Regions from separate parts of the Kribbella sp. NPDC056951 genome, predicted to be linked through region 1. Evidence: riboswitches for the same ligand, from Rfam matches in the RefSeq annotation. Region 1 holds a riboswitch; the other holds the start of a gene.

What was found. A riboswitch is a leader RNA that binds a small molecule or an ion and turns the genes downstream of it on or off. The one in region 1 is predicted to bind thiamine pyrophosphate.
Region 2: linked by a shared signal. The riboswitch ahead of ACFTSF_RS01295 (purine-cytosine permease family protein) and the one ahead of thiC (phosphomethylpyrimidine synthase ThiC) in region 1 are both predicted to bind thiamine pyrophosphate.

What each region holds. Positions count from the first base shown of each region.
Region 1 is NZ_JBHUQZ010000001.1:1,100,151-1,105,044, forward strand. Features, by position in the region: gene ACFTSF_RS05185 (anion permease) at 1-1,118, shown strand, start outside; gene ACFTSF_RS05190 (hypothetical protein) at 1,132-1,365, shown strand; gene ACFTSF_RS05195 (hypothetical protein) at 1,362-1,886, opposite strand; gene ACFTSF_RS05200 (lysophospholipid acyltransferase family protein) at 2,007-2,753, opposite strand; TPP riboswitch at 2,783-2,903, shown strand; gene thiC (phosphomethylpyrimidine synthase ThiC) at 2,893-4,515, shown strand; gene ACFTSF_RS05210 (SatD family protein) at 4,870-4,894, shown strand, end outside.
Region 2 is NZ_JBHUQZ010000001.1:269,324-274,217, forward strand. Features, by position in the region: gene ACFTSF_RS01280 (DUF3152 domain-containing protein) at 1-347, shown strand, start outside; gene ACFTSF_RS01285 (hypothetical protein) at 389-1,204, shown strand; gene ACFTSF_RS01290 (alpha/beta hydrolase) at 1,201-1,863, shown strand; TPP riboswitch at 1,886-1,997, shown strand; gene ACFTSF_RS01295 (purine-cytosine permease family protein) at 1,986-3,329, shown strand; gene ACFTSF_RS01300 (methyltransferase domain-containing protein) at 3,357-4,028, shown strand; gene ACFTSF_RS01305 (methylated-DNA--[protein]-cysteine S-methyltransferase) at 4,126-4,704, opposite strand; gene ACFTSF_RS01310 (sigma-70 family RNA polymerase sigma factor) at 4,701-4,894, opposite strand, start outside.

The DNA.
Region 1 (4,894 bases):
TCGTCGTGGTGATCATCACCGCGCTGGTGTTCGACTTCACCAACGGCTTCCACGACACCGCCAACGCGATGGCGACATCGATCGCCACCGGCGCACTCAGACCCAAGGTCGCGGTCGGACTGTCCGCCGTACTGAACCTGGTCGGGGCGTTCATCTCCACCGAGGTGGCCAAGACGATCTCGAGCGGACTGGTCGACGACACGCTCGTGACCGTCCCGATCATCTTCGGCGGCCTGGTCGGCGCGATCTTGTGGAACCTGCTGACCTGGTACCTCGGTCTGCCGAGCTCGTCGTCGCACGCACTGTTCGGTGGTCTGATCGGGGCGACCTGGATCGCGGCCGGTAGCGGCGCGGTCAACTTCGGCACCGTGGTGCAGAAGATCATCGTTCCGGCTGTCGCAGCGCCGGTCGTGGCCGGAGTGGTCGCCCTGCTGGGCACCTACCTCGCGTACAAGATCACTGCGCGGGCCCGGAAGAAGAGCGTCAACGACGGCTTCCGTGCCGGTCAGATCGCCTCCGCCTCGCTGGTCTCACTGGCGCACGGCACCGGTGACGCGCAGAAGACGATGGGCATCATCACGCTGGTCCTGATCACTTCCGGCAGCCTGGCGCAGGGCTCGCGGCCGCCGCTGTGGGTGATCTTCGCCGCCGGTCTGGCGATCGCCCTCGGCACGTACCTCGGCGGCTGGCGGATCATCCGCACGATGGGTAAGGGGCTGGCCGAGATCGAGTCGCCGCAGGGCTTTGCCGCGGAAACCAGTTCGACCGCAGTGCTGCTGGCGTCGTCGCACCTGGGCTTCCCGCTCTCCACCACGCAGGTCTGCTCCGGCAGCATCCTGGGTGCCGGTCTGGGCAAGCGGCTGGCGGAGGTGCGCTGGACAGTCGCCGGCCGGATGGCACTGGCCTGGCTGTTCACGCTGCCCGCCGCCGCGATCGTTGGCGCGCTGGCCGGCCGCGTGGCGAACTCCGGCAACCTCGGGGTCGCGCTGATCGCCGTACTGGCTGTGGGTGCCGGTGGCGGCCTGTACGTCGCCTCTCGGCGCAAGCCGGTGACTTCGTCCAACGTGAACGAGTACCCGAGCACCCGGGCCGCCTCCTCGGCGACCGCGGCGGTCTGAGAGGAGTAGGGCGATGCACATCAACTGGACCGGTCTTGGTGAAGTGGCGCTGGTCAGCCTGCTCTTCGGAGTGGGGCTGGCGGTGCTGTTCGCCTTCGGTGTGACCGCTATGGGGCGGCGAGCGGTGGCAATCGACGAGAAGCGGCCGCCGGCGATGCTGGACACCGCAGTGGCGTCGCTGTGCTTCGCAGCGTGCCTAGCTGCGGTGCTCTACGGCCTCTACCTGATAATCCCGCAGTTCCATTAGCGGTTCCACCTACGCACTGCCTTGGCCACGTCCTTGGTGCGCACTGCGTCGAGGTTCTGCTCCCAGGCTGCGAAGAGCCGGTCGCCCAGCTCGCCCGCGTCCAGACCAGCCTGGGGACGGACCGCCACGGCCCACGTCGCTGCGGCAGCATGACCCTGCTGGTGCAGCAGGTGGTTGACGGTCGCCTCGATGCGCTGCCGGTTCTCACCGGTCAGGCCGCGACCGGCCCACTCCTGCAGGATGGCTGCGTCGTCGGCAGTCATCTGAGCCAGATAGGTCAGCGGACCACGCCAGTAGCCGCGGTGGCCGATGCTGTCCAGGCTCTCCAACGGGAACCAGCCGTTCGCGCAGCGGCGGCCGTTGACGGCGGCCTCGACCTCGCGGGCCCGCTCTGCATCCAGACCCTGGCTGGACCAGTCGATGAAGTAGCCCCCGGCGTCCGGGAGGTGCTCCGCCACGTGTGGCGCGATCTGCAGCGTCCCGGGATCGAACAGGCGCAGTTCTTCCGGTGATTCGAACAAAAACCTTCCCCCGCCCAGCACAAGGCAAGCAGCACAGAAATCCCCCAGATTCCTGCCTTGTCAATAACAAGTGCCCTTCGTACCCTCATCGACCGCCGAGGGTCAAGGCCTTGTCCGGAGTTACTGCTGCCGCTCCGCGCGCCGCGCGAGCTCCTCGCGGTCCAGCCGATCCGCCTCTTCAGGCGTCGGTGCGGAGCCGCCATAGGCCGCCGGCAACCACCACGCGCCCGGCGGTTGCTCCGGGTAGGCGCGGATGGTGTCGTCGAGCATCTCGGCCATCTTCGAGCGCAGTACGGCGGTCGCCGCGACCGGATCGTCGTCCGTGGTCACGGACATCGGCGTACCGACCGTGATCGCGATCGTGCGGTGCCGGGAGAAGTCCTTCGGATGGTCCTTGGTGAGCATCCGCTGGGTGCCCCACAGGATCAGCGGAATCACCGGTACGCCGGCCTCAGCAGCCATCCGGACCGTGCCGGACTTGAACTCCTTGAGCTCGAACGACCGGCTGATCGTCGCCTCCGGGAACACGCCGACCACCTCACCGGCGCGCAGGTGCCGCAGAGCATGCTCGTACGACGCCGCTCCCGCACCGCGGTCCACCGGGATGTGGTGCATCCCACGCATCAGCGGACCGGACCAGCGGTTGCGGAACAGCACCTCCTTGGCCATGAACCGGACCAGCCGCTTGCTCGGCAGAGCGCCGTACCCGCCCAGAATGAAGTCGACGTAGCTGATGTGGTTCAGCGCGATCACCGCACCGCCGGTCCGGGGCACGTTCTCGGTCCCGGAGAGCTGGAAGTTCACGTCCAGCACCTTGAACGCCGTACGGGCGAAGCCGACCACCGGTGGGTACACAAAGTCGCGCATCCACGAATGCTACTAAGCTGCCGGTGATAACTAGAGATCGCGGGAGCTCGCACCGTAGTGGGCTGAGAGGGCGGCTGGAGGATTCCGGCGCCGCCGACCGCCGAACCTGTCCGGGTAATTCCGGCGTAGGGAGCAGCAAGTGACAACCATCGGCACCGTACGACCGACTGTCACCACCGGCCCGATCTCGGGCTCCGAGAAGATCTACCGCGGCGAGCTGGGAGTCCCGGCGCGTCGTGTCCACCTCACCAACGGCGAGCACTTCGACCTGTACGACACGTCCGGGCCGTACACGGACGCGACCGCGCAGATCGACGTACAGACCGGTCTGCCCGCGCTGCGGCGCGAGTGGATCGCCGGCCGGGAGAACCTGACCCAGCTGGCGCATGCGCGAGCCGGCACCATCACCGAGGAGATGCGGTACGTCGCCTTGCGGGAGAACATGGATCCGGAGTTCGTCCGGTCCGAGGTGGCCCGCGGCCGGGCCGTCATCCCGGTGAACCGGCGGCACCCGGAGGTCGAGCCGGCGATCATCGGCAAGAAGTTCCTGGTGAAGGTGAACGCGAACATCGGCAACTCCGCCGTCAGCAGCTCGATCGAGGACGAGGTCGAGAAGCTCGTCTGGGCCACCCGCTGGGGCGCGGACACTGTGATGGACCTGTCCACCGGCAAGAACATCCACGAGACCCGTGAGTGGATCCTGCGGAACTCGCCCGTCCCGATCGGCACCGTGCCGCTCTATCAGGCGCTGGAGAAGGTGAAGGGCGATCCGGCCGCGCTGAACTGGGAGGTCTACCGCGAGACGGTGATTGAGCAGTGCGAGCAGGGCGTCGACTACATGACCGTGCACGCCGGCGTACTGCTGCGGTACGTGCCGTTGACCGCCCGGCGGATCACCGGCATCGTCTCGCGCGGCGGCTCGATCATGGCCGCGTGGTGCCTCGCGCATCACCAGGAGTCCTTCCTGTACACGCATTTCGCCGAGCTGTGCGAGATCCTGCGTGAGTACGACGTGACGTTCTCACTCGGCGACGGACTTCGCCCGGGCTGTATCGCGGATGCGAACGACGAGGCCCAGTTCGCCGAGCTGCGGACGCTGGGGGAGCTCACCAAGATCGCCTGGGAGCACGACGTACAGGTGATGATCGAGGGCCCGGGGCACGTGCCGATGAACAAGATCGCGGAGAACGTGCGACTCGAGGAGGAGCTCTGCGGCGAGGCGCCGTTCTACACCTTGGGGCCGTTGGCAACCGATGTGGCGCCGGCCTACGACCACATCACCAGCGCCATCGGTGCGGCGCAGATCGGCTGGCTCGGTACGGCGATGCTCTGCTACGTCACGCCGAAGGAGCACCTCGGCTTGCCGGACCGCGACGACGTGAAGACCGGGGTGATCACCTACAAGATCGCCGCCCACGCTGCCGATCTGGCCAAGGGGCATCCGGGAGCGCAGGCCTGGGACGACGCGTTGTCCACGGCCAGGTTCGAGTTCCGCTGGGAGGATCAGTTCAACCTCTCGCTGGATCCTGACACCGCGCGGTCCTACCACGACGAGACACTGCCGGCCGAGCCGGCCAAGACCGCACACTTCTGCTCGATGTGCGGGCCGAAGTTCTGCTCGATGCGGATCACCGCGGATATCCGCGCCTACGCCGAGGAGCACGGCCTGACCTCGACCGAGGCGATCGAGGCCGGCTTCACCGAGATGTCCGAGACCTTCAAGGCCAAGGACAGCAAGCTCTACCTGCCGCTGGCGGACTGAGCAACGGGCCCTCCGAAACCGCGGTCTGAAGCGGTTTTGGAGGGCCTTCGGGCGCGAAAACCGGCCTTTTCAGCCTTACGCGCTGTGAAATTGGCGCGCGAGTCGAGATGCCGAAGTGGCCGGTTTGAGCGGAGAATTGGGGAATCAGCTGTCCCGCGGGGTGATCACCGAGAGTGATTGGGTGAACCGATTCAGGTTTTCGCCTTCACTCAGCGTGAATAAGACTGTAGCCTTAACTCCGTTGGAAGGAGGTGCGGGACAGTGCTCTTCGTTCTCACGGTAGATCAGCGAGGCAGCAGAATCAGCGGCGATCTCGTACCCGAGCTACTGATCAATCTGAACCGCAGACCCCGCGTGCCCGGCCTGATCCGCAAGTTCG
Region 2 (4,894 bases), 830 kb from region 1:
GTTTCGAGCGGACGGACTCGGAGAACGTGGATCTGCGGATCATCGTGGCCACGCCGACGCTGACCGACAAGTTGTGTCTGCCGCTCGACACCGGTGGTGAGGTGTCGTGCCGGGTCGAGGACCGGGTCGTGCTGAACGCCAAGCGGTGGATGTATGCAGTGCCGGCGTACGGCGGGGATGTCGCGCTGTACCGCAACTATCTGGTCAATCACGAGGTCGGGCACGCGCTTGGGCACGGGCACTCGACCTGTGGGCAGCCGAAGACTCCGGCGCCGGTGATGATGCAGCAGACCAAGGGGCTCGGTGGCTGCCGGCCGAACGCGTGGCCGACGATCAAGGCCACCTGACCCGTCCCGTGAGAAGCTGAGTCCCCAGGGAGGGAGCAGCGATGTCGTCACAGGACTTCCCGACGTACGGACGTGAGCCGGAGCGTCCGGACCAGGAACAACCCGCCGAGGAGCAGCACATCGCTCCGCCCACACCGTACGGCGGCGGCACGTACGCCGGCGGTGGTCAGCCACTGCCGCCCGTCCCGTATGCACCTGCGCAGCCCTACGGCTCCCAACCAGGTCAGTACGGCGGTCCGCCCACCGACCCGACTCAGCCGCCGAGCTACCGTCCAGGACACCCGTACGGCGCTCCCGTGGATCCGCATCCCGAGGCCTTCCCGACGTACGGGCGTAAGGAGCCATTCGCCGGCCGTGATCCGCGCGCGGCCAAGGTGGTGCTGTTCGCCACTGTGATCGCGGCTGTCTACGGACTGATGGTGGCGACGGTCCAGCGGGTCTCGATCCGGGAGATCACCCAGGCGCCGGGCTCACCGCTCAACCACCCGCTGCGCACCGACGTGATCGACGCGCTCGGCCAGCTCCTGATCGTCCTGGTGGGTGCCGCAGCTCTCGTCCTGTGGGCGAGAGACGTGCTGGCGCGCCGCAAGGCCGCCCGCCAGCCCGAGGCCGTTGAGATCGTGGGAGGCGTGCTGGTCGGCGTCTCGCTGATCCCCCTGTTCATCTGGGCCGGCATGGTGCTCTCAACCGGCCTGGGCGCCGTCGACGAGACGCTGGAGCGGCTACCGACGGCGTACGCGTGGGGTGGGTTCGGTCTGCTGATTCTGGCGGCCGGACTGTTCCTCGGCTATCGCGAGCTCAAGCCGGACCTCGACACCGTGGTTCGGGCCGCACCCGGCCGACCACCCTGGGAGTGAGCGCTCCCGTAGTCCTCGTCCCGGGCCTCGGCCTCGGGCCGGAGTCGTACGCACCAACCGTCGAGCACCTCTCAATGCCGTACCGGGTGGTCACACTGCCCGGGTACGGCGAACCTGCCGACAACCGCGATGACCTGCACCCCGAGGCCCTCGCCGCCCGCCTCGAGCAGCAGGTCCGGGAGCGGTCGGTCCTCGTCGGGCACTCGGCCGGCGCGCAGATCGTGGTCGAGCTGGCGGTCGCCCACCCGGAGCTGGTGCACGCACTGGTCCTGATCGCTCCGAGCGGTGACACGAAGTCCGCGGGCTGGCTCGACCTGGGCATGCGCTGGCTGGAGTCGGCCGCACCGGAGTCACCCCGGCTGATCCCGGTCCTGGCACCGCAATACGCCCGTACGACGTTCTCTACGATCGCCAGGGCGGCTGCGGCCTGCCGACGGCACGATCTGGCCGGTGTGATCACCAGAGTCCAGTCGCCGGTCGTGATCATCCGCTGCCGCCATGACCATCTGTCACCAGCCGACTGGGCCGACCGCCTGGCCGCTCTGAGCCACGGTGAGTCGCGGACGCTGTCCACCGGGTCCCACATGCCGGTGCTGACCAACGGCCCGGAGGTGGCCGCGCTCATCCACCGAGCAGCCGCCGCGCGGCCGGCGGACTGAGGCGTTATCGTTGACGCGGTAGCAAAACCTTTGCGGGAGCTCGCACCGAATGCGGGCTGAGAGGGCGACTAGGGTCGCCGACCGCCTGAACCTGACCGGGTAATGCCGGCGTAGGGATCGCAATGACTGATACAGCAGTTCGTCCTGCCAATGCAGAAGCACCGCTCGTCCTCACCACGGATGCGCCGAGGACGCTGGGGTTCCTCGACCAGTTCACGCTCTGGGGCAACCTCGGCATCTCGCTGTTCGGCCCGGTCACCGGTGCGCTCGTCGCGGCGTACACAGGCTCGCTGTGGCAGGGCCTGCTCGCCGTGGTCGTCGGGTGCGGCATCGGCGCGCTCGTGCTCGGTGGCTCGGCCGTCTTCGGTTCGCACACCGGCGCACCGGCCATGGCCAGTCTGCGCGGCCTGTTCGGCCGTCGCGGATCGATGGCCCCGACGGTACTGAACATCGCGCAGAACATCGGTTGGGCGACGATGGAGATCATCGTGATCTCGCAGGCCGCGGTCGCGGTGACGAGTGAGCGCTGGCGCTGGCTGTTCGTCGTACTGGCCGGGATCATCGCCACGACCATGGCGGTCCGGCCCTTGGGCAGCGTGAAAATCCTGCGCAAGTTCATGGTCTGGCTGGTGTTGATTGCCTCGGTCTACCTATTCATCCAGGTGCTGAGCAAGCCGGTGCAGTCGTTGCCGCAGGACAGTGTGTTCGGCTTCTGGCCGGCCGTCGACCTGGCCGCCGCCGGTGTCGTCTCGTTCGCGCCGCTGGCCGCCGACTACACCCGGCACTCCCGCACCAACAAGGCGGCCTTCGGTGGTTCGGCCCTCGGCTACGGCCTGGCCGCGATCCTGTACTACGCCTTGGGTGTCTTCGCGGTCGCGACTCTGCAGACCGACAGCGAAGGTGTCATCACCGCGCTCGTCACCTTGCCGGCCGGTGCGATCGCGTTGTTCGTGCTGCTGGTGGACGAGGTCGACGAGGCCTATGCGAACGTCTACTCGACCACGATGGCCGCGCACAACCTGATCGGTCACGTCGATCGCCGGTGGATCTCGATCGCGATCGGCGTCCTCGCCACCGGTCTCGCGCTATTGGTTGACCTGGGCAACTACACGCAGTTCCTCTATCTGATCGGCTCGGTCTTCATCCCGCTGTTCGCGGTCGCGATCGCCGATTTCTTCCTGGTGAGCAAGATGAACTGGGACGTCTCCGGTACGGCGAAGTTCCGCTGGCAGCCCGCGGTCGCGTGGCTGATCGGGTTCGTCGCCTACCAGCTCGTGAATCCGGGCACGGTCGCCGAGTGGTCGCCGTTCTGGGAAGGTGTCCAAGGCAAGCTCTTCGGTGGGCAGGCCGTGCCGGGCTGGTTGGGTGCGACCTACACCAGCATCATCGTCTCGATACTCGCCGCAGTTCTCCTCGGCAAAATCGGTCGCGGCCGGATCGTGACCCGCGAACCGGTGGACAACTGACCTGCGGCACGCGGGATACTTGCGCCCATGCTCAACTCCGCACTGCGCAGCCGGGCCGAGTACGCCGAGCTCGGCGTCGATGGTCTGGCTGCGCGGACCTCGCCCGAGCGGGACGCAGACATCGTGAAGGCCGTCGAGGAACTGCTCGACGGCCGGGAATCGGTTCTTGATCTGTGCTGTGGCTACGGCCGGATCTCGCTCCCGCTGGCGCGCGCCGGGAAGACGGTGCGCGGCCTCGACATCTCGCCGAACCTGGTCGAGGCCGGCCGGATCCAGGCGAACGAGGAGGAGCTGGCGATCGACTGGGCGATCGGGTCGATGACCGATCTGCCGTACGCGTGGGACTCGTTCGACGCGGTGATCTGCCTGTGGACCGCGTTCCACGAACTGTTCGCCGAGGACGAGCAGATCTCGACGATCTGCGAGATCTCCCGGGTGCTGAAGCCGGGCGGGATCGCGATCATCGAGGGCCCGTCCTGGGGACCCGCGACCGCCGGTGAGATCGCGCTGGGGATGCGGCAGGGCCCGGAACACCGGATCGTCACCACCGAGCACGCCGACGGCCTGAGCAGCGTGCACTACATCCACGACGACATCAGCTACGGCCGCCTCTGCGCCGCCGCGGGGATCGACAACTACAAGGTCTACAAGCGCGAGTGGGGCGGGCGGCGTCGGCTGATCCTCGAGATCCACGCCTGACCCCGAAAGAACTGAACCCCGAAAGAATAGGAGCAGATCCCCACTCCACATTGGGGACCTGCTCCTGAATACAGCAACGATAAAACCATTCCTGCGGCTACGCGGAAATGATTCTTTTCTTTTCAAGATTCAACAGGTAGCGCTTGGCCTCGAGGCCGCCCGCGTACCCGGTGAGCGCGCCGCTCGCCCCGATCACCCGGTGGCACGGCAGCAGGACACACACGGGATTCGCGCCCAGCGCCGTACCGACGGCTCGGGCTGCCTTGGGTCGATCGATCTCCCCGGCGAGCTCGCCGTACGTCTTGGTGTGTCCGTAACTGGTGTGTTCACGAAGGTCCGCGAGAACCAATTGCTGGAACGGCGTCGCGAGCACGAGATCAACCTGCACGGTGAATTCGTCGCGTTTCCCAATCAGGTATTCGTCCAGCTCCCGCCGTACGGCGTCCAGTGCGCGCGGCTGGCGGAGAACTCGCGGCGACACGGCGCGGGCGAGTCGCCCGGTCATCGTCTCCTCGTCACCGAATGAGCTCGCCACCACCCGACCGTGCGCGACCGCCAGCAGCATCGTGCCGATCGGGGTGCCGTGCAGGGTGTAGGCGACGTCGGCGTCCGGGAGGACGGGTGGTTTCAACTCAGGTGTGCTGAACCGGGTGAGCCGGTCTTCGAGTCCGTTCATGTCTCAACTCCGAGGGTACGGCGCAGTGTCGCGAGAGCGTCGCTGACAAGGCGGCGCGAGGCTGCGGGGGTGGTGTCCAGGGCGGCGGCCACACCGTGGTGGTCCAGGTCGCCGACGTACTTGAGCGTGATCGCGTACCGCTGCCGCTCGGGCAGCCCGTTGACCGCCTGCCACAGCTCGGGATCCGGCC